DNA from 2 places in the Synechococcus sp. A15-44 genome. Region 1 is predicted to be linked to the other one. Evidence: riboswitches for the same ligand, from Rfam matches in the RefSeq annotation. Region 1 holds a riboswitch; the other holds the start of a gene.
The links. Region 1 has a riboswitch for cobalamin ahead of SynA1544_RS08645 (HupE/UreJ family protein). Riboswitches for the same ligand answer to the same signal wherever they lie in the genome.

Region 1 (15,041 bases):
ATTTCACGCCCATCATCACCATCGAAGGCCATGGTGGATTTGACACCAACCTTGAGGGTGATCCCAAGCACTACGCCATCGATGGCATGTTTGGTGGCGTCTTTGAGTGGGGCCTCGCAAATGGCGGTTCTTTTGCGATCGAAGCTGCAATTGGGCCTGCTTTGGTTTGGGGAGAAGCAGAACACTTTTACGGCAAGGTTCACGTTGATGATCACGACGATGACCATGAAGAAGAACATGACGATCATGATCATGAAGAAGATCATGGCGATCATGATCACGAAGACGATCATGATGATCGCGAAGACGATCATGATGATCACGAAGACGATCATGATGATCACGAAGGACATGATCACGGTCATGACCACAGTCACGACACAGACTTCAAGCGCACCGATATCAAGGGCTTCCTTCAGGCCCGTTATGCACCGAATGACCGCTTAAGTTTTGAGCTGTCCTGGAACCCCTATTACGTCACCAAAGACCAGGGTGAGGACATTCAGGGCTTGAAGAATGAGCTCGGAGCGAAGGCGATCTGGGCTTTGGGTGATGGAGATGTGAATTTCGCCCTTGGCGATGGTATCGAGGATCTGGTGAATGGTGTTTATCTGTCCGTGGATCACCGTCAGGGTTGGGAATCCGATGGGATGTATGTGGGCAACTACACCGATCCTCGTGTGGGTCTGGGTTTCACATTCGGTGGTGATGAAATCTCCTTGATGATTGAGGCTGGTCCTCGCTTTTATGTTCCAGGCAGCTATGCAGGATTGGATTCGCGTACAGATTACGCCGGTGAAATCGAACTTTCGGTGCCGGTTGGTGATGCCACGCTGTTTCTGCACTGGCAGCATGTTTACAGCTGGGAAGATGCATCGGGCTGGGGTGAAGGTTGGCAGCACCATGTCGGCACTGGCGTGACGTTCACCTTCTAAGCCTCAACAATCGATTGAACTTTGTTTGATCAGGAGGGCAGCTTTGCCCTCCTTTTTTGTTGCTCAGCTTTTGTCGTTCAGCCCGCATTCAGCCACTGGGCTTCGCTGATGGGTGTGTTGATCACCTTGATGATCTTCAAGCTGTCGCCATCGATCAGGCCGGCACGGGCATGGGTTTGCTTCGCTCGCGTCAGCGTCATCAAAAGCTGGTTGGTCACCGGGTTCCACTGGATGGGGCTGCCCGCCTTGAGCGTCCATGGCTCCAGGACCCTGCGTTGTGTCACCTCTCCCGCGTCGCTGATCAGCACCAGTTCGTGATTGCCCCGTTGCTGCTCCCAGCGCCCCAGCACAGCCCAGATTCGTTTGCCGCGGTTGTCGCAGGCCACCCCCAGTACCGCCTGATCACCGAGGTGCAGTTGCTTCGGTGCCTGCCCTGGAACCACCAGCTCGATCGAGCGCCTGTAATCCGGCCAGTGCCGGATCAGCACGGCCCGTCCTGAGGCACCGCAGAAGGCCCCCAGTTCCCGGCTGCCCGGAAGCATCTGCGGCTTTTGCTCGGTTGCCTGCAGGGGGCGGAGGCTTAGGCCGTTGCTGGTGGGCATCACCACCCCCCCTCCAGCCGGAAGCAACTGCATCGGCCCGGAGGGTTTCAGGGCTAGATCCTTGCGTTTGCCATCGGCCTGCAGCAACAGGGCTTGGTCACTGCCCGGCTGGAACCCACCGCTCTGCACCAGCAGATCCCCATTGAGATTGCTGCTGAGATGAGCGAAGAGCACCTCCCCTTTCAGCAGGGGTTCCGTACGGCTCAGCGTTGGTGGCCCCAAGGCCGCCCGGCGGTTGGCGGTGCTGCGGGGCGTCAGTTGATCCCACCACACCTGTTCGGTGCCGCTCTGATCGCGTCCCACCAGGGCGATACCCCGGCCATTTCCGAGGGGGACGACGCTCGGGATGGCGGGCCAGACCCGACTGATCGGTATCCATGCTCCTGATCGCGTCTGCAGTTGAACCTGCTCACCCCCCTGCACGGGACGTGTTGCGATCAGCCAGGGTCTCGGGTCCCACCACCATTGCTGCTGTTCCAGCCGCAGCCCGCGTTGGTCGTCCCCTGCGACCGATAGCTCGAGCGGAGCCTTGAGCACGACATCCGCATCGATCACCATCCGCAGTGCTGTCGTCTCCCCCAGCCATTGCTGGGGCACGGCCGGAGTGATTCGGGTGGCCTCGCTGACCCGGGGCCGATTCATCGGGCGACTGAACTGCAGATCCAGGGCTGCGCTGCCGCTTTGCACCTGCTGGGGCACCAGGCGCAGCAGCCGCGGAGGCTGTCGCAATAGCAGCTGTTGCTGCGCCAGAACAGCGGCGCAGGCCATCAGCATCAGCAGCAAGGGCCGCCGCGTCATGGTTCCAGGGGCCGTTCGGGCCTGGCAATCGGCGTGATGTTTTGGGGAATCACGACGGGGATGCGCCGTTCCTTCCGCGTCTGCACGCTCATCGTTCCCTCGATGGCCAACCACTGGTTGGTTTGAGGGATGAACGACTCCGGCCACTCCACGGCCAGGCCAGCGGGTGTGGCATCGGCCAGGCAACAGCGCACCGTGAGCCGGGCGATCAGCGGTGGGCCCTGGGGTTGCCTCCAGACAAAACCGCTGATGCGTACAGGATTGCCGGCCACAAGGTCGGGATCGGGCTGGCTGCGCAGCAAGCGCACCCATTCCGTGAGGCTGCGTTGTTCGGGGGGCAGAACAAAGGCCAACTCCGGTGGATCGGGCAGGCCCTGGGGGCGGTTGCTGGCCAGATCGCTGAAGGAGGGACTCGGCGGAAGAACCAGCACCAGCGCAGCCATCACGCCGCTGAGCAGCCAGGGCCAGCGCCAGCGTTCGTTTTGCTTCTCTTTTTTCAGCAGAACGGCCACGCCCAGCATCAGCAAGACCAGGCCGGTGACTCCCACCAGGCCATGGAAGACCCCGCGAAGCAGCAGATCGAGGCGTCCGCTGTGGAAGCTCCACAACAGCGTCAGGCCCCAGAGCAGCAGCAGGGTTCCGCGCTTCAGCACAACCGGCCCCTCACAGCAGCCACAGGTTGATCCACTGACCGATCAGCAGCACGCCAAGACTGGCACCGATCGCCGTGATCAGGATTGCCCTTGGCCGCATCAGCACGGTGAACAGGCCCGCGAGTTTTAGGTCCACAACGGGCCCCAGCAAGAGGAAGGCCAGCAGGGCTCCTGGAGTGATCTGAGCGGCAAACCCCAGGGCAAGAAAGGCATCCACGCTGGAGCAGACCGACACCACCACGGCCAGCAGCATCAAGGCCAGGATTGATGCCGTCGGCGCGCCCCCCACGGCCAACAGCCAACTGCGCGGCAGCCAGGTCTGCACCAGGGCCGCAATCACGCACCCCAGCACCAGCAGAGCCAGCAGATCGAGAAATTCGCGGCAGCTCTGGTCCAGCACCTGCCAGGCCTTGAGGCGCCTGCCGTTCATGGATCGGGGCGGGCTGGGTGATCCGCCGATCACACCACTGCTGCGCTGCAGCAGCCCCAGGTTGCTGAGGGGCTGGCTCATGCGGCGTTCCTCCAGCAGCGCCGTTGCAAGAAGCTGCGTCTCGGGCAGTTGCACCAGCAACAAACTCAGCAGGATCGACAGCAGAAAGGCCCCCAATGGCCGGGCCACCAGCAGCCAGGGCTGATCGGGAAACGCGGCCCAGGTGCTGGCCAGCACGATGGGATTCAGCACCGGAGCTGCAAACAGAAAGCCGAAGGCCGTGCCCATCGGTGCACCGCTGGCCAGCAGACGGCGAGCGACGGGGACGTTGCCGCATTCGCAGGCCGGAAGGGCAAAACCCATCAGGGCCCCGATGATCGGTGCCAGCACGGGGTTCTTGGGGAGCCGTTCGATCCAGGCACCCGGTGGCACGGCCCATCGGGCCAGCCCTGCGATGGCAACGCCGAGCAGCAGAAACGGAACGGCTTCCAGCAGTAACCCCTGAAAGATCGCCCAGGCCGTGGCGAGCTTGTCCAAGCGTTCGGGCGGCAGTTGCTTCTCAACGTTCTCAGTTCAGCTCGCCCATCGGGGGGCGTCGACATGGTTTGTTGATCGGCCTGCGCGGCAGGCTGGGACGACGTAGGCCAGGGCCTGAGATGGGGTGGTGCTTCTGGATTGATCGCGGTGGCACCTTCACCGATCTGATCGGTCGCGATCCAGAAGGCCAGCTGCACGTGCGCAAGGTGCTCTCGGAGCAGGCTGGTGTTGGAGACCCTGCGGTGTCGGCCATGGAAGCGATGTTGGCGTCGGCTTCACCGCCCGTGGATCTGGGGGACGTCGACGACGTGCGTCTCGGCACCACCGTGGCCACCAATGCGCTGCTGGAGGGGGCTGGCGCTCCTTTGTTGTTGCTCACCAACGCCGGGCTGAGGGATCAGCTGTGGATCGGCGATCAACATCGCGACGATCTGTTCGCGCTTGAGCAGCCCCAGCGCCCCTTCCTGGCGCAAATGGTGCTGGAGCTGACCGGTCGGCTCGATGCTCGGGGTGAGGAGGTGGAGCCCCTGGTGCTGGATCAGCCGCTGCGGCGGCGGCTTGAGGAGCTGCGCCGTTCCGGCCTGGACGTCGCCGTGGTGGCGTTGTTGCATGCCCAGCGCAACCCAGCCCATGAGCAGCGCTGTGCTGCATTGCTGCGGGAACTTGGCTTTCGCACCGTGGTCTGCTCCCACCAGGTGAGTGTGATGCCCCGCCTGGTGCCGCGGGGGCAGACGGCCTTGGTGGAGGGGGCCGTGCATCCGGTGCTGGATGGCTACCTGCAACAGGTGCAAGGGGCGCTCGGTGCCGCCACGCCCCTGCGGGTGATGACCTCCAGTGGAGCGTTGCAGGCTCCAGACAGGCTGCAGGCCAAAGACACCATCCTTTCTGGGCCGGCGGCGGGGATGGTTGGGGCGATCGCCGCGGCGCGGATGGCCGGCTTTGACGGGGTGACGGTGCTCGGCTTCGACATGGGGGGCACGTCGACGGATGTGTTCTGCGTGGCTTGCGCCGATGCGCAGGCCCTGCGGCAAGTGAAGGAGCAGACCGAGATCGCCGGCCTGCAGTTGCTGGCCCCACGTCTGCCGATTGAAACCGTTGCGGCCGGTGGCGGATCGGTGCTGGAGCTCCAGGGGGAGCGGTTGCGGGTGGGGCCCCACTCCGCCGGAGCACAACCGGGCCCGGCTTGTTATCGCGCCGGCGGACCGCTCACCATCACCGACGCCAACCTGCTGCTGGGGCGTCTGCAGGTGGACCGCTTCCCAGCGGTGTTCGGCCCGTCCGGGGATCTGCCACCGGATGTGGAGGTGGTGCGGCATCGCTTCGCCGAGCTCGCGGCAGCGCTGGGGCAGACCCCGGAGCGGGTGGCATCCGGGGCGTTGCAACTGGCGGTGGAAACCATGGCTGCTGCGATCCGCCGGGTGTCGCTGCATCGCGGTGAGGACATTCGCGGCGGGATGTTGGTGGCCTATGGAGGGGCTGGTGGTCAGCACGCCTGTCGCCTGGCGGATGAACTGGGGCTGAACACAGTGCTGTTGCATCCCATGGCCGGCGTTCTCTCCGCCTTCGGCATGGGTCAGGCCCGCCAGCGCTGCCGGCGGCAGGTGCATCTCGGCACTGCCCTCTCGCCCGAGTTGTTGGCGGCCCTGCCGGATCAGGTGGGGCGGCTGATGGCAGAAGCGCAGGAGACCTTGCATCGCCAGGGGGATGGTGCTGATGCCGAGGCGGGGGAGCCGGAGGTCTGGGTCAGCCTCGCCCTGCGTTATCCCTCTGCCGAGCAGACCCTGGTGCTCCCTTGGTCCGCTGAGCAAGGCGTTGATGCCGTGATCTCGTCCTTCCAGGCGAGCCATCAGCAACGCTACGGCTACTGCATTGATGCCGATCAGGCCTTGATCGTCGAACAGCTCAATGTTGAGGTCACAGCTCCCCAACAGTTCGACGCCACAGCCACAGCCACAGCTACAGCAACAGCCGCAGCTGAGAAGGCCGAACCAACGCCAGAGGTGCAGCCATCGCCGCAGGTGTCGATGCACCTGGAGTCGACCGGCTGGACGCAGGTGCCGTTGCTCAACCGCAGTGCCCTGCGGCTGAATCAGCGGCTTGCAGGGCCGGCCCTGATCGCCGAAGCCACGGGCTGCACGGTGCTGGAGCCGGGCTGGCAGGCCCGGGTGGCGGAGGGGGGCACGTTGTTGCTGGAGCGCTCGCATCCCGCAGACGCATCACCGCTGCTGGCCCAGGCCGGTGCCCACGACCCGTTGCAGGCGGAACTGTTTCGCCACCGCTTCATGGCGATCGCTGAACAGATGGGGGAACAGCTGCGGCAGAGCAGTCGCTCCGTGAACATCCGCGAGCGCCTGGATTTCTCCTGCGCGTTGTTCGATGCCACGGGGGCCCTGGTGGCCAATGCCCCCCACATTCCGGTGCACCTCGGATCGATGGGCGACAGCGTCCGCGACCTGCTGGCCCAGGTGGCGATTGGTGATGTCGCACCGCTGCAGCCCGGCGACACGCTGCTCAGCAACGACCCTTTCCATGGCGGCACCCACCTGCCCGACATCACCGCTATTTCGCCGGTCTTCTGCAACGGGGATCAGCCCAGCTTCTTTGTGGCCAGCCGGGGCCATCACGCCGATGTGGGTGGCATCGCTCCCGGATCGATGCCGTCCTTCAGTCGCACCATTGCCGATGAGGGCCTGCTGCTGCGCAACCAGCTGTTCGTGCGCCAGGGCAGGGTTCTCGCCGCTGATCTGAAAGCGGTGTGGAGCGGCATGGCGACACCGCCCCGCAACCCTCCGGAACTGCTGGCCGATCTGCAGGCGCAGGTGGCGGCCAATCAGGCGGGGATTTTGGCGCTGCAATCCCTCGTGGAGCGGGAGGGGCAGACCCTGGTGCAACGGCAGATGACCCTGCTGCAGCAGGACGCAGCCCGCAGTGTTCAGCGGCTGCTGTTGCGCCTGACGGACGCCCGGCATCAGCTGGCCCTGGATGACGGTTCCTGTCTGGTGGTGCAGGTGAACCTTGATCCCAACCGCCAACGGTTGCGTTTGGATTTCAGCGGAACATCGCCCCAACGGCCGGGCAATTTCAACGCCCCCCTGGCGGTGACCCGGGCGGCTGTGCTGTACGTGATCCGTTGTCTCCTCGACAGCGATATCCCCTTGAACGAGGGCTGTTTCGCGCCACTCGATCTGGTGGTGCCGGAGGGCTGTCTGTTGAATCCGCGGACCCCCGCCGCTGTGGTGGCCGGCAACGTGGAGGTGTCTCAGGCCCTCTGCAATCTGCTGTTCGCGGCTTTCGGCGCCCAGGCGGCCGGCCAGGGAACGATGAACAACGTCAGCTTCGGCAATGGCCGCTGCCAGTACTACGAAACGGTGGCCGGTGGTGGCGGCGCCGGTGAGGGCTTTGCCGGATCGGTGGGGCTGCAGTCGCACATGACCAACTCGCGGCTGACGGACCCCGAGGTGCTGGAGAGCCGTTATCCGGTGCGCTTGGAATCCTTCGCGGTGCGCTCCGGCAGTGGCGGCCAGGGCTTGTGGCCCGGGGGCGACGGCTTGGAGCGCACGATCCGCTTCCTCGAGCCGATGAGTGTGTCGCTGATCAGTGGCTCGCGGAAGGTGGCCCCGTTCGGTCTCAACGGTGGGGCCAGTGGTGCCTGTGGCGAGAACCTGCGGCTGGACCGTGAGGGGGTGGCCCATCCCCTGCCCGGTGCCGTGCAGCTGGAGCTCCAGGCGGGCGAGGCCATTCGCATACTCACCCCAGGGGGAGGCGGCATGGGACGTTGAGGAGGGGATGCCTTCTGGTGGTGTGATGCCGATGCGATCACAGGGTTGGTGGTTGAGCGTGCTGCTGGGCTGCAGCCTCAACGGGGCTGCCCATGCCAGAAGCCTCGACCAGCAGATGTTCCAGTTGCAGCTGGTGATGGATCAGATCCGTCTGGCCCGTTCTGTTGGTGATCACGTTGGGGTTTGCGTTGAATCCCGCCGGGCCAACAATCTTGTGCTCGATATTCTTCCGGCCCTGCAATTGCACCGTCCAGGCCTCAATCACGCTGCCTTGCAAGACAGGATCCTGTTGGGGTTTGATCAGTGTTGAAGCCCCTCTATCAGTTGTTGGTGTGAATCAATCTGGGCCAAGATTGACGTTTTCCCGATGAAGCAGTGATGCTCGATTCATGCCGGTTCTTCGCTGGGCTTCTGCAGAAGCTTGATTGCTGATGAGAACAGGGTGATGCCGAACAATGTCCCCAATGCCCAAACGCTGTCACTGGGCCACTCGAGTAACAAAAGCAGGCCAATGCCTGCAGAAAGCAATCCATCGAGCAGCCCCAATCCAGCCATTGGTCCCTGCGATGTTGCTCCTGCTGCAAGCTCCATGATTCCTTCCACCAAGACCACCAATCCGGCGAATAGGGTCAGGCTGATCTCTCCTTCGACTGGGTCAACCAGGATGAAGATTGCTCCTCCGATGTAGAGCAGTGCCGAGAGCACACGGAAAAGCTTTCCTGGTGCATTGTCTTGCCCCAATCTCAGCAGTTGACTCACTCCTGCTGAAAAGGCGATTCCACCGAGGGCGAGCGTGAGCAGCGTGGCTGAAATGAAGGGCAGAAGGATCGCAGCGATGGCACCCAGGATCAGCAAGATTGCCGCAAGTTGCCTCTGGCGTACGGGGGACATACAAGCGAGGAAAGACTGTCGACCCTAAGCCCGTTTTTTGAAAACCAGCATGACGACCCATTGTCGATCGGCTTCTGCGGATTCAATCTGAATGCAGCAAAGCTGATGGCATGGGTTTGCTTCAAACGATCCAGGGACGGTTGCTTCAGTACGACTCCCCGTCGCGGCAGTTGCAACAGGCCCATTTCGACGCAGCCCGACGTCTGGCCCAGGCTCAATTTCAGCTGGCTGATGCCGAATTAAGCCAACGCCTCTGGCAGGACGTGGCTGATCGTGATCTCGATGTTGATCGGATCCTGAATCTTCTCTATGGCTGCTGGTTCCAAGATGATCCTGCGGCGCTGCGTGCTGCCGACGCTGAGTTTCAGGCGCGCCGCCAACGGGAGTTGATCCCCGGGGTGTTCGAACACTGCTGAGAATTTTGGGCCGCGGGGATGGTTCTGCTGAACTGACGGATCTGTTGGTGACTACGTGCTGTTGATCCCAGAGATCCAGCCATGAACATCGTTGTTCTCAACCGTTCGGATTGGCTGGATGAACGGAAGGTTCGTCTTGTGGATCGCCGGGCGGATCACATCCGTTCGGTGCTTCGGGCTGCGGTGGGCGACAGCATCCGGGTTGGTGCGCTGAATGGCGATCTGGGCCAGGGCCGCATCTGTGCCCTGGATGCAGATGCCGTGATGCTGGAGGTTGACCTCAACCAGCCACCGCCGCCCCGCCATCGGTTCGACATTGTTCTGGCCTTGCCGAGGCCCAAGGTGCTGCGCCGTCTGTTGCGCACTGTGGCCGAATACGGCGTGGCCAACCTTCACTTGATCAACTGCGCCCGGGTGGAAAAGAGCTATTGGCAGTCGCCTTTGCTCGCACCCGAGAAGGTGCACGACGCGCTGCTTGCTGGGATGGAGCGCGCCAGCGACACGGTGGCGCCCCGGGTGCATCAGCACAGGCGATTTCGACCCTTTGTCGAAGACCAGCTCAAGGATCTTTGTGCCGGACGGCCCTGCTGGATGGCCCAGATGGGGGCCTCCCTTCCCTTGCGCGACACCCCTTCTGGGGAAGCTGTGGTGATGGTGGGACCGGAGGGCGGTTTTGTTCCTTTTGAACTGGAGTTGGCCCAGGCGGTGATCGCGCAGCCTGTGCATCTGGGATCGCGCACCTTGAGCGTGGACACGGCCCTCACCACCGCGCTGGCCCAGGGATGATGGTGATGCGTGTGTTGCTTCAACGGCGACGGCAATGAACGATCTGGCTGGCTTGCAAGCTCTTGTGGAGGACGTCGGGTCCGGAAACGTCATCGATGCCGAACTGCTCGATGGGTGCCCGGTGGAAGCTCACGAACTCGATGAAATGGATGCGTCCCAGGCCGCGCAGGTCGCCGCCCATTGCTTCGGCCTGCTCTTCGATCACAAGGTGGAGCAGCAGGAGGGGATCGAGGCGGATCTCGATGCGGGCCTGTGGACCGGCACCGTTGAAGGCTTCGGGTTTCAGATCAGCCGGGATGACGTCGGCGATCTTGTCCTCGATTTCTCGAGCCAGCCGGCATGACGGTTGATGAGCTGCGCAGCGACCTGACGGCCCGGCTGGGTGAGCAGGTGGAGCAGGTGTTCACCCGTGATGGAGCCTCTGTTGACGACATCACCGAGCTCTTCCAGCCCTCCCCTGCTGGTTTTGGTGGCCAGCTGCGACTGAAACGCAGCGGCCGCCGTCTGACCTGGGAGCTCTGGCTGGAGGACGGCGACTCCTGGAACTTCCATGCAGCCGATCTGGCCGAGTGAGCCAACCTGCTACAGCGTCTGCGGATGCAGGCGACTGGGGCGATAGGAGAGCAGGAATTTCTGCTCGTCGTTGGCCCTGCGTTTCACGGCCGTGATCAGGTCTTCCCCGGTGTTCCAGACCCAGATCTGATCGCTGCTGTCTGCCTCTTCAATGCTTGTGCTGAGCGGTGAGCCGTGGCGGGCTCGCAATCCGGCCAGCACCTCTGTCATGTCGTCGATGGCGAACTCATAGGCCAGCGATTGCAGGCCCTGGGTCTGGCTCAATTCAAAGGTGACCCGGGAGACCGGCAATCGGTCCAAGAGCACGTCGTGGGCTTCAAATCGCTCCTGAGCCCGATCTCCGGTCGATTGAACGGGCCCCAGATGGGCATGCACCTGATCCAGCGGCATTCCCCAAGCCAAACCTTCCACACAGGCTGAAGCTGGGGTCCCATGAAGGAACACCACAACCACTGCCATCAGGGCAATCAGGAGTGATCTCACTGTTGGTTATGCCCCGTGATGCGTTGTGCCCATTCTGCAGAGCCTGTCTTTTTCTTTTCCTAAAGACAACTTAAGAATCATGTGCTTTGAATCGATTGCTGGGGCTTCAAGACCAAGCTTCGTGAGTCAAAACACCTCTTCACGCGTTACCTTCTTTCTCTCGCGCTTGCCGCTTTGATCGCGTTGTTTGCGCCTTCCATGGTTTCTGCTGCAGATGTGGCCCATGGTGAGCAGGTGTTTTCGTTGATTTGCGCGGCTTGCCACATCGGAGGCGGCAACGTTGTGAACGGTCAGCGCACGCTCCAACAGGACGATCTCAAGGCGTATCTCGCCAACTACAACGACGGCCATGAAGAAGCCATTGCGTATCAGGTGACCAATGGCAAGAACGGCATGCCTGCTTTCGGCCCAAAACTGAGCGATGCAGATATTGCTGATGTTGCTGCTTACGTCGAATCCCAATCGGTCAAAGGCTGGTCTTGATTCAACTGACTTGACCACATCGCAAATCTGAGCCCAACGCTCTCCAACCGTCCCCTGGCTGGTGCACCGGTCAGGGGCTTTTTGATGTGGAACTGACGCTCTGTGGTGGCGCCGGTAGGGTGGGGTGCTGGTTTCAGCGGGGAACAGCCGCTGAAGGAAACGGGGAAAGAGCAGTGAAAATCTGCCGCTGTCCCGCAGCTGTGAAACGTCGGCTCTCCGCCCACGTCAGTCAGAACGCCCGCCAGATCAAACCGACGAGGATCGACTTTTGAATTCTTTGCCACTGGCCCTGCGCAGGCCGCTGCAGATCGCCGGCCCTTCGCTTCTGGCGGTTCTTCTCCTGGCCAGTCCGGCGTTCGCCCACCACCCCTTTGGCATGGGCGACAGCGCTGCCCTCACCCCCCTGCAGGGATTGCTCAGTGGCGTTGGTCATCCGCTGCTGGGTCCTGACCATCTCCTGTTTCTGCTGGCCATCGCCTTCATCGGCCTGCAACGTCCCCGCGCCTGGGTGATTCCTCTGCTGGCTGCAGGCCTGGGCGGCAGTGTTCTGTCGCAGTTCATCCCCCTGCCGGATGCCGTGGCTCCCTGGGCGGAGGCCATGGTCTCCCTCAGCCTGGTGGTGGAGGGTTTGATGGCCCTCACGGTGGCCTCCACCCGTTGGTTGCTGCCGCTGGTGGCCCTGCACGGTTTTCTGCTCGGCAGCACCATCGTTGGTGCGGAACCTACCCCGCTGTTCACCTATTTCCTGGGCCTGCTGATTGGCCAAGGCGCGCTGCTGCTGGTGGTAAGCAACTGGTCCATGTCTCTGGTTGAGCGCCTCGGCTCCCAGGGGCAACGGCTTGGCGCCGGCATCTGGATGGGTATCGGCATGGCCTTTGCCTGGGTTGCCCTGATCGACTGATCACGAGCACGCCGTTTCACAGCGTCTGACCCCAGGGATCACCTCTGGGGTTTTTTATCTCTTCCCAGTCATGACGTTTCTCCAGCAACTGCTGGTGGCTCCTGCTGCCCTTGGCCTGATAGCCCCTTTGGCTGTGGTCAACAGCCCAGCCGCCCATGCCACCGAGCTGAACATCAACGGCGTTTCTGATTACGCGGCTACTGCCAGTGGCAACAGCCTTGATCAGGTCACCAGCGTCACCCAGTTCGCCGACGTTGTCCCCACCGACTGGGCCTATCAGGCTCTGGCCAACCTGGTGGAGACCTACGGCTGCGTCGCCGGTTACCCCAACGGCAGCTTCCGTGGCAACCGGGCCATGACCCGCTATGAAGCGGCCGCCCTGCTGAACGCTTGCCTCGACCGGATCACTGAAGTGACCGACGAGCTGCGTCGTCTGCTCAAGGAATTCGAAACCGAGCTGGCCATCCTCAAGGGTCGCGTTGACGGCCTCGAGGCCCGCGTGGGCGAACTGGAAGCAACCCAGTTCTCCACCACCACCAAACTCAAGGGCCAGGCCACCTGGGTGTTCGGAGCCAGTCGCTTCAAGGGATCCGCGTCCCGGCTGCGTGCGGAGAGCAATGCCGAGTTCGGCGGAACCGTATTCAATTACGACCTTCAGCTGGGGTTGGCCACCTCCTTCACCGGCAAGGATCAATTGATCACGGTGTTGCGTGGCGGCAATTTCGACGGAGACGGCAACGTCTTCGGCAGTGGAGGGCCGTCGGGCCTCGCCACCCTGGAAACTGCGTTTCAGGAGGGTGATCGCCCCAATCTGGTGGCGATCGACAAACTCTTCTATTCCTTCCCCTTGGGGGATGAGATCACCATCACCACCGGCCCGATTGTTGGCCAGGAAGACATGCTCGCGATCTGGCCGAGCGTCTATCCCAGTGATCCGATTCTCGATGTGCTCACGGTGAATGGAGCTCCGGGGGCCTACAACAAAAACAAAGGTGCGGGCGTGGGCATCAGCTGGGCCGCGGAAAGCGGAGCCCGCGCGTCGGCCAACTATGTGGCGGCCAATGGTGCATCAAGCGACACACGTTCCGGTGGTTTCGCCACCGACGAGGCTGGGGGCACCGGCACCCTGCAGCTGGGTTGGGAGGGTGACAACTGGGGCGTAGCTGCCCTCTATTCCAAGGTTCAGAACGGTCAAGACCTGATCGTGTATGTCTCCCCCTTCGTCAGGGATCGCTTCAGTGATCAGGGCGTGACCCACGCCTATGCCCTCGGTGGTTTCTGGCAGCCGTTGGAGAGCGGCTGGCTTCCTTCGCTGTCGCTCGGTTGGGGCATCAATCAATCCGACACCCAGCGCAAGGGCCAGGTGAGCACCAGTCAGTCCTGGAGGGCTGGGCTGGAATGGAACGATGTGTTGATGGCGGGGAATAATGCCGGAATGGCTGTGGGCCAGCCTGTTTTTGCGACGGATCTGCGAGGTGGCGACACCCCTGCTGATGGCCAGTTCATCTGGGAGTGGTGGTATCAGTTCCAAGTGACCGACAACATCAGCGTCACCCCGGCGCTGTTCTATCTGTCGCGACCCATGGGTGAGCTCACACCGGATGGTTCAACCTTCCAGCAACTGGGCGGGCTGATCAAAACGACATTTGTGTTCTGAGCCGTGAATCAATAGCGACCCCGCGCGGTTGCAATGGATCAACCCCCTGTTGAAGGCCTCGTTGAACGTGGTGGCAGCCCGTCACCACGCCAATGCTTCGGATTCAAGGGGATGCCCAGTTGCTCCGTGCCCTGCTGTTGCATGCCAACGAGCAGGTGTCGGCCGCAGTTGAGAAAAGGTCTCAAATCAGTGGGCTTATTGAGAATGACTTGCAATATCGACAAGAGATCTGTACTGTTGCGAGGAATTCTCAATCGCGATAATCCGTGACCGCGTCCGCCTACCGCTTCCTGCCGGACAATCCGATTGCTCCGTTGAGCATGCCCCGCTCGCAGACGGTGCTGATTGATCCAGCCGGGCGTGATCAGGCCACGGTTCTTGAGGTGATTGAAGGGGTGTGCCGCGTGTACTGCCCCTGTGAAGAAACGGAGGGAATGACCCTGGCGTTTCTGCAGTCGGGCGATCGCCTGCGCACCGATCGTCTCTGCAGTGATGGCGTTTGCATCGAGGCCCTCACCGCCCTGAAATTTCGGCGTGACGCTGTCTCAACGGATGAGCTGGGTCTTGATGCGGTGAATGAATGGACGCTCCAGCTCCTGCGCATTCGTCATCTGGGTCAGGCTGAGCAACGGCTGCATGCCCTGATGGCGCTGCTGGTGAACCGACTCGGGTTTCGTTGCCGCGATGCGTTCCAACTTCCGTTTCGCCTCACCCACGACCGCTTCGGTGAACTCATCGGTGCAACCCGGGTGACTACCACTCGCCTGATGTCGAAATGGCGTCAGGCGGAACTGGTGGCCATGGCGTCCGGTGACGTCACGATGCAGCTCTCACCAGAGTTGATCGCAACTTCACCGCTTCAGTTTTGACGATATGGCTCGCTGGCCTCAGCGCCAGCCAGCCTGAGCCATCACTTGAATCGCCTTTTTCTGGTTGGCACCGATCGCGCTGATGGGCACGTTGTCGGCGGTAAACCGTCCGTACTGTTTCAGCACATTTGAGGAGCCCTGACTTTTCAGTGGGTATTCGTGGGTTGGCCCAGCAAGCGCCTGGCTTCCCTGCGGAGATGAGAGGAATTCAATCAACTTCACCGCTTCCCGTTTGTTTTGGGCTGAAG
Region 2 (15,041 bases), 430 kb from region 1:
AGGAGCATCAGGCTCCTGAATCGCTCGATCGGCTGGGGTTATGAGGGCAGCGGCATTCACCGACCGCATGGGCGGTGCACCAACGGTAGTCCCGATGTCTCCGGCACGCTCTCTGGATGGCAGCACCCCGGCCACCCACGGAGATCGAACTCAGCCCGTTTTTGGAGACGTGAAACCGCAGGGGGCCCAGCCGCGCGGATTTGCGAAAACGAAAGGCCATGGCATCAACAACAGATCAGCAGTTCTGCGGGCAATAGCGTCTGGTGCGAGCGGCGAGAGACGAGCCCTAACCAGGCGGCTATTCAAGGAAACGCCTAGTTCTTTAAATAAGCTGACCATCTATTCAAAGTTCGTTCAGGGGGTTCTGCCGTGCGGCGTGAGGCCACCGGCCACTACGTAGCCACCAGCACCGCTCCCCCCTGATCCGCCGGTAGTGCTGGCTGGATCCCTTCAAGCTCTGCACGAACAGGCGCTGCTGGCCTGTGGCCGTCTGGATGGTGTTTCCTCCCTCCTGCCCGATCCCGACCTTTTCCTCTACTCCTACGTGCGGCGCGAGGCTCTGCTCTCCTCCCAGATTGAGGGCACCCAGTCGTCGCTATCCGATCTGCTGCTGTTCGAGCTGGAGGAAGCGCCCGGCGTTCCTTTTGACGACGTCGTCGAGGTCTCAAGCTATGTGGCAAGCCTGGAGCATGGTCTGGCAAGACTGAGCGCAAGTTCCCCCGCAAGAGCACCGCAGGCACACTTATCCCCCAACCCTTCACGGTGGCCAGGCCATGCCCGTCAACCTGCTCACCAACGCCTGCATCAGCAAGGTGCGCGGTTCCCTGGTGTTCTGGTCACCGGCCAGTGCACATCTGGACGCTGGGGTGCCGCACAGCCGGCCCACCCGCGCCTGCATGGACGGGTGCAGATCGTCGATGTCTTTTCGCTGGAGGTGGTCAGCGGCTACAGCCGTGATCCCCAGGGGCGTTTGCTGCTGCATTCCGCCCCTTCCGTCGCCGAAGGCCGCAGCTGGAGCCTGGCCAAGGCTGCGCAACTGATCCGCAATGACGCTCGGCCCAACCGTTGGGTGGCCTTGCAGATGGACAACCGCGCCTGGGGGCTGTTCTGGGCCGGCGGCGGCCTGCAGCGCTGCCGTGAACAACTGGCTGCTGAAGGAGGCCATGCAGATGCCAGTTCAGCATTGGTGCCGGTGAGTGCTGAGAAGGTGCTGGATCTGGTGCTCAGCAACGACCGTTCAACCTCCTCCAACGGTCCACTTCAAGCTGGCCTGCCTCAGCAATCGATCCTGCAGTGGGTGGGGCTCACCTCAGCGGTCTGGCTGGTGATCCTGGCGCTGATCAGTGCTGGCTTCCTGCACCAGCTGGAGCGCCAGGACCGCAAACTCGACCTGCTGCTGGAACGGCTCGAGGCCACCGACATCAACCCCTGAGGGCGACTGGCCACATCCAAGCCGGCGGGAGCAAAATGGAATTCAGCTCCATTCGCGTTCGTCAGCATGAGCCGCGAGATTGATCCCTACAGGATTCCCAAGGCCCGTTGGGAAGTAGCGCCGGCAGCTGGCCTGGCTGCCATCGATATCAACGGCAATGGTGGTGCCTGGAGCGGCCGCGAATTCATCGGTGAATCCACCCTCGGCGGTATCGCGGTCTACGCGATCTACCAGGCTCTGCTCACAGCACTGCGCACAGAAGCCCTGCGCAAACGTGGCGAGATCGATCGTCCAACCCAGGTGCAGGCCATCGCCGCCAGCGTCTGGGAGTCGGCCAAGCATGGTGCTGTGGTCAGCCTGGTGCTCAGCGTCGTTCTGCTGGTTGTCCCCTGGCTCGGTTTCCCGCTCGCCTTGGTCGGGTTCGTCGGTCTGGGCAAGGCCTCGGTGGATCTGCTCCATGCCTTCTGGGATGGCCTCGATGCAGAGCAACGCCAGGAGCTGCATCGCGCTGCCTTTGATGCAGGCGTGAACCTGAATCGACTGCTGGCAAATCCTGCTGTGGGTTGAGCGTCGCAACCACGTTGAGAACGCTGAACAGCGCTGATTCCCTCAGTTGAGGGATGCACAACACCCTGGGGCAGATGCATTGTGAGGAGGAACATGCACGTTCATGCCCTCCCGCATGATCACACCAAGCCAGCTGTCGCTGTTCAGCATCAACCCAGTGATCGGGGCCTGGTGGGAAGAGCTGCAGGCGCAGAAGCTGTTTGACGGCAGCAAGCCAGCGGTGAGTGAGCTGGATCAGCAGCTGTTTGCCGATGGCCTGCGTCACGAGCAGGTGCTGCTCACCAAGCTGGAGAAGGCAGGCCACAGCATTGCCCGGCTGCCCGGCAAACAAACCGAAGCCGACTATGCCGCAACCCGTGAAGCGATGGCCCGAGGGGTGGAGTTCATCCACCAGGCCTCGCTACGTAACGAGGAAATGCGCGGCAGTGCCGACCTCCTAAGGCGCATTGATCGCCCCTCGCTGATGGGGGAATGGAGCTACATCCCGATCGAGTGCAAGCTCGCCAGCAAACCGAAAACCACCTTCCTGGTGCAGGCTTCGGCCTACTGCGAACTGCTCACTCCATTGCTGGGGCATCGCCCGGATCAGTTCGAGCTCTACCTGGGCGGCGGCAAGTACCAGCCCTATGGCACCGATCAGTTCTGGGCTTGGTACCAACTGCTGAGGCAGCGCTACCGCCAATTCCGCGAGAGCTTCGATCCAGCGGTGATTCCCGAAGATGCACCGGGCGATCACGGCGGCTGGTCGACGTTCATCGAACAACGGCTCGAAGAAGCGCGCGATCTGATGCTGGTGGCGGGCATGCGCCAGAGCCAGCGCCAGAAGCTCCGCGCTGCCGGCATCACCTCAATTGAGGAACTCGCAGCTGTTCCTGGTGGCACCGCTATCACCGGTCTGAATGGAGAGGCCCTACATGAGCTGCGCCAGCAGGCCGAACTGCAACTCACCCCTGTGGATGCCGATGGCCGGCTGGTCCCGCGTTGTGGATCGCGCCCGGCGTGTCCGTGATCAGTTTCTGGCCTTGGCGCCACGGCTCAGCGGGCAGGCGCTGGGGTGGAGTACATCAGCCGACGCCAGAGCCCAGCTGCTGCAGGGTGTTTCGGAGGCGCTGGAGTCATGGTGAACCATGAATGCCGCCTTGACGTTGGCCAAATCCTGAGCGCTCACGGACCCTCATGCTTGTCCCTTGGGAAGGACCCAAAGTGCATCCTCGCCTCCTTCATTTATCAATGAACGGCGACGGCTTTCCGCTGAAACACACCACCACACGCTTCTTGGCTCGCGTTGCCGACACGTGAAGCAGGGATCGTTCCCGCTGCTCAAATAGCTCTCTGGAGAGCTCATCCGGGCAGCCATCCAGCACCGAGCGAAGCGGCAGCTGATCAGCGGTAAGCCCCGGCAAGAACACCTGGTCAAACTCCAAGCCTTTGACCCGATGCATCGTGGCCAGCCTGAGCGACGGATCGCTCGGGTCGTCGGATTCGTCGGCGTTGATCACACGGGTGTCGAATCCCTCCCCCTGGAGCAGCGTGTTGAGCTTTTCAACAGCTCTATTGGTGCGTGCTGCTACGCAGGTGGAAGCCAAAGACTGCTGCTCGTTGCGTAACTGGCGCAGGGTCTCAACGAGGAAGCTCTGCTCGTCGGCGGGGTCTTGGAAGCCGCGTACCAAGGGCTTGTCGCCGTGCAGCATTGAGCGATAGTCGCTGGCCGGATCGGTTCCACCATCGAGGTCGTCAAAGTCCAGGCCGTGCAGCACGGCCGTCGCCCAGGCGCGTGTTTCCTCGGTGGTGTTGCTGGATGAGCCCTTCAACGGGGTGGATGTGCGCACCGAGAAGCTGATGGCTGAGTTGTTTCTTCAGTTCCGCCGCGAGGGGCACACGATCCTGATCTCCACCCATGACCTCAGCCATGTGCGCGATTTCTGTGACCTGGTGGTGTTGATCAACAAGACCGTGCTGGCCTACGGCGAGACCTCGGAGGTGTTCACGCCGGAGAACCTGTCACTTGCCTTCGGCGGGCTCCCCCCGGATCTGCTCACCGGTCACAGTTCCGATGAGCCCCCCGCCTGAGTGAGGCTCTGGGCGGGAAGGTTCCAGATGCGTTCGGCATACTCGCGAATCGCCCGGTCGCTGCTGAAGAAGCCGCAGCGCATCGTGTTGATCACTGAGGACCGGGTCCATTGGTCGGGGTGTTGCCAGACGCGATCCACCTCCTGCTGGCCACGGCTGTAGTCCGCCGCATCGGCGATCACCTGGAAGGGATCGTGATGGCGCAGGTTGTCGAGCAGAGGATGGAACAACTGGCGGTCGCCTTCGCTGAAATGGCCGCTGCCGATCAGGTCCAGGGCCTCATGGAGCGCCGGGTTGCGGCCCAGCCAGTCGCTGGGGTGATAGCCGTTCTGGCGCAGATGTCGCACCTGCTCCGCCGTGTGCCCGAACAGGACAAAGTGTTCAGCACCCACGCGCTCGCGGATCTCCACATTGGCCCCATCGAGGGTGCCGATCGTGAGGGCTCCGTTCAGGGCCATCTTCATGTTGCCCGTGCCTGAGGCCTCCTTGCCCGCGGTGGAGATCTGCTCGGAGAGATCCACGGCTGGATAAACCAGCTGGCCGAGGCTGACGCAGAAGTTGGGCAGAAACACCACCCGCAGTCGGCCGCGCACATCCGGATCCATCGCCACCGTGTCGGCGATGCCAACGATCAGGCGGATGATCAGTTTGGCCATGGCGTAGCCCGGCGCCGCCTTCCCCCCGAAGATCACGGTGCGGGGCGGCAGATCCTCGCCGTTCTTCAGGCGTAGGTAGCGCTGGATCACCTCCAGTGCCGCGAGATGTTGGCGCTTGTATTCGTGAATGCGCTTCACCTGCACATCAAACAACGACCCGGGATCCACCATCACCCCCAGCTGGTCGCGGATGTGGCTGGCGAGCCGCTGCCGGTTGCCCGCACGGATCTGCTGCCAACGTTGCCGAAACGCGGCATCGTCCAGCAGGGGCTCGAGTCTGTGCAGAGCCTCCAGATCCCGTCGCCATTCGGAGCCGATCGCCTCATCTAGCAGCCGGGCCAGGCCTGGATTGGCCAGTGCCATCCAACGGCGGGGCGTCACGCCGTTGGTGACGTTGGTGAAGCGTTCCGGCCATAGGTCTGCGAAGTCGCTGAGCACCTGCTCCCGCAGCAGTCGGCTGTGCAGATCGGCGACACCATTGGTGTGGTGGCTTCCCACCACGGCGAGGTGCGCCATACGCACGCGCCGTTGCGGAGTTTCCTGGATCAGGGAGAGGCGTTCCAGGCGCTCCGGGTCCCCGGGGTAGCGCAGGCGCACCAGGCGCAGGAAGCGCGCATTGATCTCGTAGATGATCTCGAGCTGTCGGGGCAGAAGCCGCTGAAACAGGCTCACGTCCCAGCTTTCCAGGGCTTCCGGCAGCAGGGTGTGGTTGGTGTAGCTAAGGCTGGCGCTGGTGATCGACCATGCCACCTCCCAGTCGAGTTTCTCCTGATCGATCAGGAGACGCATCAATTCGGCCACGGCGATGGCCGGGTGCGTGTCATTCAGCTGAATCGCAAATTTGTCGGCGAAGGCAGTCACCGGCAACCCCTGACCGCGCAGGATGCGCAGCATGTCCTGCAGTGAACAGGACACGAAGAAGATCTGCTGGCTCAGGCGCAGGCGCTTGCCCTGATCCAGCTCATCGTTGGGGTAGAGCACCTTGCTCAGGGTTTCGCTGCGCGTTTTGGCGACCACCGCCCGGGCGTAATCCCCGGCATTGAAGGAGGCGAAGTCGAAATCCTCGGCCGCCATCGCCGACCAGAGGCGCAGGGTGTTCGCCGTGCGCACGCCGTAACCGGTGATCGGCGTGTCGTAGGCCACCCCGATCACGGTGTGCTCGCCGATCTGCACGGGGTAACGCCATTCCGGGCGGATCACCTCCCAGGGATTGCCCTGACGCAACCAGGCATCAGTGCTTTCCTGCTGCCCTTCAGGACCGATCGTTTGGTGGAAGATGCCGAATTCGTAGCGGATGCCGTAGCCGATCGCCGGCAACTCCAGGGTGGCGAGCGACTCCTGGAAACAGGCAGCCAGGCGACCGAGTCCACCGTTGCCGAGCCCTGGCTCCGGTTCGCAGCGCACCAGATCCTGCAGCTCGAGGCCAAACGTGCGGCAAGCCTCCTCCGCCTCGGCGCGCAGCCCAAGGTTGAGCAGGTTGTTCTCCAGGTGGGGGCCGAGCAGATATTCCGCCGACAGATAGGCGGCGGTGCGGACGCCCCGTTGGGTGTAGAGCTCCGCCGTGTGCACCCAGTGGCTCAGCAGCCGGTCACGCACCGCAAGAGAGAGGGCCATGAAATGGTCATGGCGCGTGGCCAGGGAGGGGGATTTCGCCTGACTGAAGAAGAGGTGCCGGCGCATTCCCTCGGCCAGGGAGGTGTCCTCCAGCGTGTCGCCAGGGCGCGGGGCGCCGGCGTTGGCTTCCGATGTCGGCATGGACTGGCTCCAGAAGGGTGCGGGGTTCGACTCAGCGCATGAAGAGCATCTCTTCGTAGGTGGGAAGGGGCCAGAGGTTGTCATCCACTAGCTCTTCCAGGCCATCCACCGCACCGCGCAGTACCTGCATCAGGGGCAGCAGGGTTTCGGCGCAGTAGCGCATCTGGGCGACGGGATCGCTTTCGGGCAGGCTCTTGATCGCCCGCTCGAGGTCGGTGGATCGGCTGCTCACGATGCCGATCCCCTCGGCGATCGTTGCCGGGATCTCCGGTGTGACCGGTTGGCGCAGGTGCTTCTGCTCCAGCATCACTTCCGTGAGCGTGCGTTGATAGGCCATCACCGCCGGCAAAACCTGGGTGCGGGCGAGACGCAACGCCAGCCGGGCCTCCACTTCGATCGCCAGCACGTATTGCTCGGCATAGACCTCAAAGCGGCTTTCGAGCTCCACCGGGCTCAGCACCCCCTGCCGCTCGAACAGCTCGCGGATCTCGGGGCGATGCAGCACAGGCAGGGCATCGGCGGTGGTGCGCAGGTTCTCCAGCCCGCGTTCCTCCACGGCTTTGTGATGCCATTCGCTTGAGTAGCCATCGCCGCCGAACACCACGGCACCGTGATCATCCATGGTGCGTTTGATCACCTGGAAGCCCGCTTCCTCCAGGGAGGAGCCGGCCTTGAGCCCATCCTCCAGCTGGTCGGCCACCCAGACGATCGAATCGGCCAGGATCGTGTTCAGCACCACCAAGGGGCCGGCCACGGACTGGCCGGAGCCAACGGCGCGGAATTCGAAGCGGTTGCCGGTGAAGGCAAAAGGGGAGGTGCGGTTGCGATCGCCCGGATCGCGATTGAGTTCGGGCAGGGTGTCGATCCCCAGCGACATCAGCGCCTTGCTCGCCGAGCCGCTGAGAGAGCCGCTCTGGATCTGGGAGAACACATCCTCGAGCTGGCTGCCGAGATACACCGAAATGATCGCCGGCGGGGCCTCGTTGGCACCGAGGCGGTGATCGTTGCTGGCGGTGGCGATCGCCGTACGCATCAGGGGGCCGAAGCGGTGGACACCCCGGATCACCGCGGCGCAGAAGAGCAGAAACTGCAGGTTCTGATGCGGGGTGTCGCCGGGGTCGAGCAGGTTGCCCTGGGTGGTGTTCCCCACCGACCAGTTCACGTGTTTGCCACTGCCGTTCACGCCCGCAAACGGTTTTTCGTGCAGCAGGCAGGTGAAGCCATGGCGTTTGGCCGTGCTGCGCAGCACGGTCATGATCAGCTGCTGGTGATCGGTCGCCACATTCGCCGCTTCGTGGAACGGCGCGATTTCAAATTGCCCCGGCGCTACCTCGTTGTGACGGGTTTTGGCCGGGATGCCGAGGCGATAGAGCTGTTGCTCCACGTCTTGCATGAACACCTGCACCCGCTCCGGGATCGCCCCGAAATAGTGGTCGTCAAACTGCTGCCCTTTCGCTGGCGGAGCGCCGTAGAGGGTGCGTCCGGCGAGGCGCAGGTCGGGGCGCAGGGCGGCAAAGGCTTCGTCAACCAGGAAATACTCCTGCTCCGCACCGCAGCTGGAATTCACCGGTGCGATCTCGGTTTCGCCCAGCAGCTGCAGAAGCCGGCGCGCCTGCTGATCCATCGCCGCATTGGAGCGCAGCAGGGGTGTTTTTTTGTCGAGAGCTTCCCCGGTCCAGCTCACGAACACGGTGGGAATGCAGAGCGTCACCCCATTCGGTGTGCGCATCAGATAGGCGGGGCTGGTGACATCCCAGGCGGTGTAACCGCGGGCTTCAAAGGTGGAGCGAATGCCGCCATTGGGAAACGACGACCCATCCGGTTCGCCCTGCACCAGAAACTTGCCGGAGAATTCGCTGATCGCCGAACCATCCGATTGCGGTGAAATGAATCCGTCGTGTTTCTCCGCGGTGAGATTGGTGAGCGGGTAAAATACGTGGGCGTAATACAGCGCCCCGTGGGCGGTGGCCCATTCCTTCATCGACTGGGCGACGGCATCGGCCACGGAGAGATCGAGTTTGCTGCCCTGACGGATCGAACGCTGGATCGACTTGAACACGGCCTTGGGCAGGGCACCCTTCATCCGCTCCAGGGTGAACACATCGTCGGCCCAGGTGGTAGCGAGGGGCTGGGAGGCCTCCACGGCAACCGGTTGGCGTTGCTGAATCTGCTGATAAGCCTGAAGGCGCGCAGCTGAGGGCATGGTGTGAGACCCACTCTTGTGATCACACAGAACAAGAGCGCGGTGACGGCTGAATGTGGGTGTTGTTACGGATTCAGAAAGTTTTCCTCTCCGTTGAAAACCTGATTTAGGAGTTCTCAGAAGATCCCAAATCTGGCCAAATCAAAGACCACCACTGGGAAGTGCATCCCTAGGTGTTGTGTCTCACCACGTTGATCAGCGGAGCAGCTCGTTGAGCCGCTGCTGAGGTGATCGGTCGCCGAGTGCTGTGTGCTTCCTGAGACGGTTATAGATCGACAGGTAGCGAGGCAGCCACTGATTGCGTTCCTCTGAGTTCTGGAACGGCATCCCGTAGGCCCATTCCCGGCACAAGGTCTGGATGAACCGTTCGGCTTTGCCGTTGGTCCTCGGGGTGTAGGGCCTGGTGCGGATGTGCTTGAGGCCAAGGGCTTTGCAGGCCTTGGCAAAGCTGCGTGAGACATAGGCGGGGCCGTTGTCAGACATGACCTGCCTGCACTCGACGCCCTGACTGTTGAACCAAGCCAAAACTCGGCTCATAAAGCCAATGGCCGTTGCCTGCTGCTCGTCGGCGAGCACCTCGACGTAAGCAAGCCGTGTGGCGTCATCAATGGCGACGTGGACACGGTCGTAGCCGACGCCAGTAGAGCGGCACTGCTGGCGGTTGCCGGTGATGCGGTGGCCGACCTTTCGAAAGCGGGCGAGCTTTTTGACGTCGATATGGATCAGGTCTCCGGGATGCTCCCGCTCGTAGCGCTGGACTGATGGTTTGGGCTCGAGATTCCGCAGCCGCCCCAGTCCCAGGCGGTTGAGCACCCTGGCCACGGTGGAGAAAGGTGCTGCTAGAAGCCTCGCGATGTGGCGCAGGTGCAGCCGTTGATGACGGAGCTCCACGGCGTGCTGCAGTTGCTGCGGATCGAACGTCCGCCGCTGGGTGCGGCGAACACTGCGTCGATCCGCCAGAGAAGGTGCACCGCCTGAGCGGTAGCGGGCCAGCCACTTGTAGGCACAGCGGAGGCTGATCCCTGCTTCTGCAGCCAGTTCAGCCAGGGGACGACGGTCTTGGAGGTGTTGATTGACGAGCCTGAGCCGGCTCTTCTGTGTCAGCCGGGCATTGGGATGGCTATGCATGGGGCGTGAGGTCTGGGTTGGTGGGTCGCACCTCAACCCGTAACGGCCTCACACCTCATTGGCTACTGAACAACCTGCTGAGACTGAACACCTAGGGAGCTTCCATTGTGCCTCGAAGTCCCTTCCTTGTCATGGGTGAATTTGTGGGGGAACCGGTCGCATAGCAAGGCAGTCAGACTGACTGCGCGGCAATGGATCCCAAGCGAACATGTGGGGGATAAGCATTCCCCAAGCCGACATCGACCATCTCAGGTCCAAGCCATCCATGTCACTCCGCAAGAACTTCGACTCATTCACCTCAGAGCACAAGCTCCGTGATGCTCAGGAGGAATTCACGCACGCCGTTTATCGGTTCCGGGCAGCAGAGGAGGTCAAGGCCCCGAATCTGATCGCCTTGAAGCGAGAAATGGAGTTCTTAGAACGGAAGGTCGAGTACTGCCGGCAATGCGTCTATGCGGGACAACCGGTTGAGGAATACGCCGAATGGTCTGAGCTTCCAGAGCGGTGCCCTAAGCCAGCTTGGGCTTGAAGCTCTGGGCGCTGACGCGGCGAAAGCAGATGGGCTGGATAACTGCACTGTTTATTCAAAAAAATGCCCCTCAACGGGGCGCTTGCTTGCCGACTGCCAATGCGATTGCCCTTGAGCAAGACGGCAAGACCTTTCAGGACAGGGTGAAGGATGCAGTGGTGGAGAAAGTTATGGAGGGCGACTGAGGGATGGCAGGAGAGCAGTTCCGAATCCAAGAACTGAACCCCTTCATGGAATGGCACCTCCCAACCAACCTCTTCCAAGTGTTCCGCTGTCAGGAACAGGAGAACCGTCGGGAGAGGTAGTGGGCACCTATCAAGGTTCGGTTGCCCGTAAGCAATAAAAAAGGCGGCAGGGAATGCCGCCACTGAAGGGGACTAATGCGTCAAAAATGCTGGCGGCACTGGCGATCTCAGCAGTTCAGGGTCATGCCCCAGCGCCACCCGCCAGCAGACCCAACGGACCAAAGGCAAGCAACCCACCGATGGCAAGAAAGGCAACTGCTGCCGCCTTGCTGACCGATGTGGGCAGTTTCTTGAGAAGCAGATAGGAACCGCCGCACACCAGCACTGAACTCAGCAGAGCACCGCTCCACCAGATCAGGGTGCTGCTGTCCTTGGGTGCCTCCAGTCCATGGAGCATGGCGTGAATAGCGATCCCTCCTGCGACCACCACCCCGCTGATGGCGGTGAGGTTGGAGGTCTTGGCGACTTTGCCCGCTACCAGGATCAACGCACCTACCGCTGAGATCGCCAGTGCCGCAAGCACTTCCGCAGAGGTGACGGTGAATCCTGTGAATCCCAAAACAGCACCGATTACTGCCCCGCCCAGTGCCCACAGCAGCAGTTGGGAGGAGATGAAGGACGCAGCAGTGCCAACTGCCATCAGCATTAGCAGGTGATCTAACCCCAGCAGTGGGTGGGTCAGACCGCTAAGAGCACCACCACCAGCAGTGCCATGAGCAAGAGCGGGATGGGTGCCAAGTACCACAGCGGATCCAGCGGTCAGGGCAACCAGGGGGAAAAGGGAACGTTTCATGGAATGCTTCGGTCCTCGCCGAGAACGAATGGGATTGGAGACGGCGAGTGCTCTGACTGAGGGGCGAACCCCATCACAGTTGCGGGACAGCGGCGGACTTGGGGACTCCCTCACCGCACTTTCCTCGTTTTGCCAACCTCTTAGGAGGTGGATCCGTCATCCCCACTTATAACTTTTCTACCGCCCCTAGCCGACTGCCAATGCGATTGCCCCTGAGCAAGACGGCAAGACCTTTCAGGACAGGGTGAAGGATGCAGTGGTGGAGAAAGTTATGGAGGGCGACTGAGGGATGGCAGGAGAGCAGTTCCGAATCCAAGAACTGAACCCCTTCATGGAATGGCACCTCCACACGACAGCAGGATCTTTGGAGGTCGCTTATGCGGAAGCAAAGAGGGTCGGCAGGAAAACCCGAGTGCTGAACAACCTGGATCATCCGGAAAAGAAAAACCCCAGAGGTGATCCCTGGTGTCAGCAGCTGTGAAACGGCGTGCTCGTAATCAATCGATCAGGGCCACCCAGGCAAAGGCCATGCCGATGCCCATCCAGATGCCGGCACCAAGGCGTTGCCCCTAGGCACCGATGCGCTGCAGCAAGGACTGGGACCAGCTGGTCACCACCAGCAGCAGCGCGCCTTGGCCAATCAGCAGGCCCAGGAAATAGGTGAACAGCGGGGTGGGTTCCGCACCAACGATGGTGCTGCCCAGCAGAAAACCATGCAGGGCCACCAGCGGCAGCAACCAACGGGTGGAGGCCACGGTGAGGGCCATCAAACCCTCCACCACCAGGCTGAGGGAGACCATGGCCTCCGCCCAGGGAGCCACGGCATCCGGCAGGGGGATGAACTGGGACAGAACACTGCCGCCCAGGCCTGCAGCCAGCAGAGGAATCACCCAGGCGCGGGGACGTTGCAGGCCAATGAAGGCGATGGCCAGCAGAAACAGGAGATGGTCGGGACCCAGCAGCGGGTGACCAATGCCACTGAGCATCCCTGCAGGGGGGTGAGGGCAGCGCTGTCGCCCATGCCAAAGGGGTGATGGGCATGGGCAGGAGTGAACAGGGAAAGGGTGAGCAATCCCGCAATGGAGATCACACCAGCCCGCAGCATGGGGCTGGCTTTCGTCAATGCATTCATACGATCCGCGTCGTTTGGAATCCTGGCGGGCGTTCTGACTGACGTGGGCGGAGAGCCGACGTTTCACAGCTGCGGGACAGCGGCAGATTTTTACTGCTCTTTCCCCGTTTCCTTCAGCGGCTGATCCCCGCTGAAACCAGAGCACTCACACTACAGATCGCTTCAGCAAGTGATACCAACCAAAAGAAAAGCTCCTGAATGCTGAACAATCAGGAGCACATTTCGAAGATCTTTTCTACAAAAAAACCGAATAGTTGGCAATCAGGCCCAGCCGTTGATCGATTGGGATTCCACGTAGGCGGCTACATCCGCAATGTCATCTGCGCTGAGCTTGGCTCCGAATGCAGGCATGCCGTTTTTGCCGTTGGTCACCTGGTAAGTGATGGCCTCTTCATGGCCTTCGTTGTAGTTGGCGAGGTAAGCCTTGAGATCGTCTTGTTGGAGCGTGCGTTGACCGTTAACAACGTTGCCTCCACCCATATGACATGCAGCGCAGTTGGCAGAGAAGATCTGCTCGCCATGCGCTGCATCAGCAGCGGATGCCATGGATGGGGCAACAAGAGCGATCAAAGCGGCCAGCGCGAGAGAAAAAAGGTGACGCATACATACATAGGTCTCTTGACTCATGATTTTGCGACTGAAGCTCCGCGACGTACAGCAGAGGACAAGATTCTTCAAGGACCGTCGATTCAGGCCATAGAAGCGGCCGGAGCTGAAGGGTGGCCCTGGATTGAACGAGACACGGCATCCCTTTTGCTCCGTTGCTGGAGGCACAACAACCTCTGCGGCGCACTGCTGTCTTCAATTACATAATGAGCGTTGAATTCGACCAACCGATGAAGCGCGCAGCTCTTTGGTTCAGCTCGATCTTGGTGATGTCCGCAGGTTCAGCCTTCGCCAACCCCCACGGTGGTCAGCCGAAACAGGCGATGTTCAAGACCCAGCAGGAGGCAGAGGCAGCAGCTTCAGGCTTCGGATGCAAGGGAGCACATCAAATGGGGTCCATGTGGATGGTCTGCGCCAAACACGAGGAAGCGGAGCAGCACGGACATCACTGATCAACAAGACCTGCGTGGTGGGGAACATTCGCCTCGAAACAGGCTGAAACAACCCCATCCATCACAGAGACGTGTGCATCGAGCCAGCGCTTGAGCGCTGCTCCTGCCCCCTAAGTCACGCGTCGAAGCCGTCCAGGGAGAAAAGCGGGACTGGCTGCTGGAGTTGGGCTGCGCCTTGCAAAAGCGACAGAAACGTGGGTAAGTATCAAGACTTACCTCCTCTGGATGGTCCGATCGGCGCAGGACGAGAAGAACCGGCAGCTCACTATGGGGATCGCCTTTTTGGCAGCAGCCTCTGCGGTCTTGATCGGTTTGGTCTTGAGGCTGGGCTACTGCTGCGAGTGGCTCGGGATGCACCCGAAGCTGGGCTGATCGGCTTCGGTCTTGCCCTCACAACAAGTGGTGGGCAAAAGACCCACGAACCTACAAAATCTCAACAGATATTGATCACCGCATGAAGGTGCTGCAACAGTTCCAGAACCTTCTGATCACGGCGTGTATCGGGCTGCTGTTGGTCTGCGGCGCTAGCCGCGTTGACGCCTGCGTCGAAGGTCTGGCTTGGGGCATGCCGTTCGAACAAGTTGCGATCCATCTGGGTGAAGGCCACGACATGCACGAAAAGCAGGCCGGTCGCTACGTCAAGCGAGATGTTTTTCTGGATCGACTCCCCGTTTCACAGGCCACGTTTGAAGTCGACCCAGAACAAGGGCTGACGAACCTGGCATACGAGTTCGCCATCGATGACATGACGGAGGTGCTTGCGGGCCTGCGCGCTCAACATGGGCCGCCGCTAAGCACGAGCCTTGACCACGACAGCCATAACGACCAGGTCTGGGTCTGGAACACCGGCGAAGACCTGATTACGGCTGTGAAGTCAGACAATGCCGACCAACAGGCCTTTCTGATCTCTTATCGGCCCAGCCGGTTGCGCCCTGAAGTGCTTTGACGCAGCTTCCTTAAAAAACTGAATAAGACCTAAAAGGCAATCTGTACCTTCCCAAGATTCATAAGTTCGAACCCGAAGCATCACCCCCCAAGCTGAAGATTGCAGTTCATCGATGAGATCGAATATTCATCGGGCAGCCCACATCTCCTTAGGATTCACCACCTCGACGCCATGGGCTGCCCTCAGCTCCACAGGTGTTACAGCGAAGAGTTTGCGGCACCTACCAAGGCCATTTTGGTGGACTGAGAGGCTTTTGCGCCAACGCGCCCAGAGGCACAGGGAGAACGGGACAGGGCAGCGACGGCGGCTCATAATGAGAATGATTCTCGGATTTCGAGGAGGTTGCAATGGGCCAGGTGTGCCTGATTTCAGGCCCTCCGGGGTGCGGGAAAACAACTTGGGCGCTCCAAAGGCTTCAGCAGCATCAAGGCCCCTGCGCCTACCTGCGGCTGGAGGGAGAAAAGGCAGCGGGGCTTGAACAGGGAGAAGACAGAGGAATCGACCTGACCTGGCTCAAGGACCAGGTG

Region 2: it holds a riboswitch for cobalamin, as region 1 does, so the genes downstream of both, SynA1544_RS11040 (HupE/UreJ family protein) here and SynA1544_RS08645 (HupE/UreJ family protein) in region 1, are expected to answer to the same signal.

Annotation. Positions count from the first base shown of each region.
Region 1 covers NZ_CP047938.1:1,530,935-1,545,975, reverse strand. Annotated here, with positions in the region: gene SynA1544_RS08710 (hypothetical protein) at 1-935, shown strand, start outside; gene SynA1544_RS08705 (hypothetical protein) at 1,013-2,335, opposite strand; gene SynA1544_RS08700 (TIGR03943 family protein) at 2,332-2,985, opposite strand; gene SynA1544_RS08695 (permease) at 2,999-3,955, opposite strand; gene SynA1544_RS08690 (hydantoinase B/oxoprolinase family protein) at 4,075-7,734, shown strand; gene SynA1544_RS08685 (hypothetical protein) at 7,760-8,044, shown strand; gene SynA1544_RS08680 (HdeD family acid-resistance protein) at 8,122-8,625, opposite strand; gene SynA1544_RS08675 (hypothetical protein) at 8,736-9,041, shown strand; gene SynA1544_RS08670 (16S rRNA (uracil(1498)-N(3))-methyltransferase) at 9,123-9,827, shown strand; gene SynA1544_RS08665 (hypothetical protein) at 9,862-10,170, shown strand; gene SynA1544_RS08660 (hypothetical protein) at 10,167-10,400, shown strand; gene SynA1544_RS08655 (hypothetical protein) at 10,410-10,859, opposite strand; gene SynA1544_RS08650 (c-type cytochrome) at 11,082-11,366, shown strand; cobalamin riboswitch at 11,478-11,627, shown strand; gene SynA1544_RS08645 (HupE/UreJ family protein) at 11,635-12,267, shown strand; gene SynA1544_RS08640 (iron uptake porin) at 12,338-13,924, shown strand; gene SynA1544_RS08635 (Crp/Fnr family transcriptional regulator) at 14,245-14,793, shown strand; gene SynA1544_RS08630 (extracellular solute-binding protein) at 14,812-15,041, opposite strand, start outside.
Region 2 covers NZ_CP047938.1:1,965,492-1,980,532, forward strand. Annotated here, with positions in the region: gene SynA1544_RS10970 (hypothetical protein) at 1-126, opposite strand, end outside; partial or broken gene SynA1544_RS10975 (DUF4236 domain-containing protein) at 152-220, opposite strand; gene SynA1544_RS14895 (Fic/DOC family N-terminal domain-containing protein) at 434-1,432, shown strand; gene SynA1544_RS10985 (hypothetical protein) at 1,499-1,999, shown strand; gene SynA1544_RS10990 (hypothetical protein) at 2,103-3,008, shown strand; gene SynA1544_RS10995 (hypothetical protein) at 3,009-3,167, opposite strand; gene SynA1544_RS11000 (3'-5' exonuclease) at 3,220-3,690, opposite strand; partial or broken gene SynA1544_RS11005 (manganese transporter) at 3,785-4,069, shown strand; gene SynA1544_RS11010 (glycogen/starch/alpha-glucan phosphorylase) at 4,042-6,480, opposite strand; gene SynA1544_RS11015 (glutamine synthetase III) at 6,512-8,683, opposite strand; gene SynA1544_RS11020 (IS481 family transposase) at 8,879-9,811, opposite strand; gene SynA1544_RS11025 (hypothetical protein) at 10,331-10,525, shown strand; gene SynA1544_RS11030 (HupE/UreJ family protein) at 10,767-11,378, opposite strand; cobalamin riboswitch at 11,403-11,551, opposite strand; gene SynA1544_RS11035 (hypothetical protein) at 11,668-11,859, shown strand; partial or broken gene SynA1544_RS11040 (HupE/UreJ family protein) at 11,876-12,510, opposite strand; cobalamin riboswitch at 12,517-12,666, opposite strand; gene SynA1544_RS11045 (c-type cytochrome) at 12,772-13,113, opposite strand; gene SynA1544_RS11050 (DUF3721 domain-containing protein) at 13,272-13,568, shown strand; gene SynA1544_RS11055 (hypothetical protein) at 14,023-14,514, shown strand; gene SynA1544_RS11060 (GTP-binding protein) at 14,862-15,041, shown strand, end outside.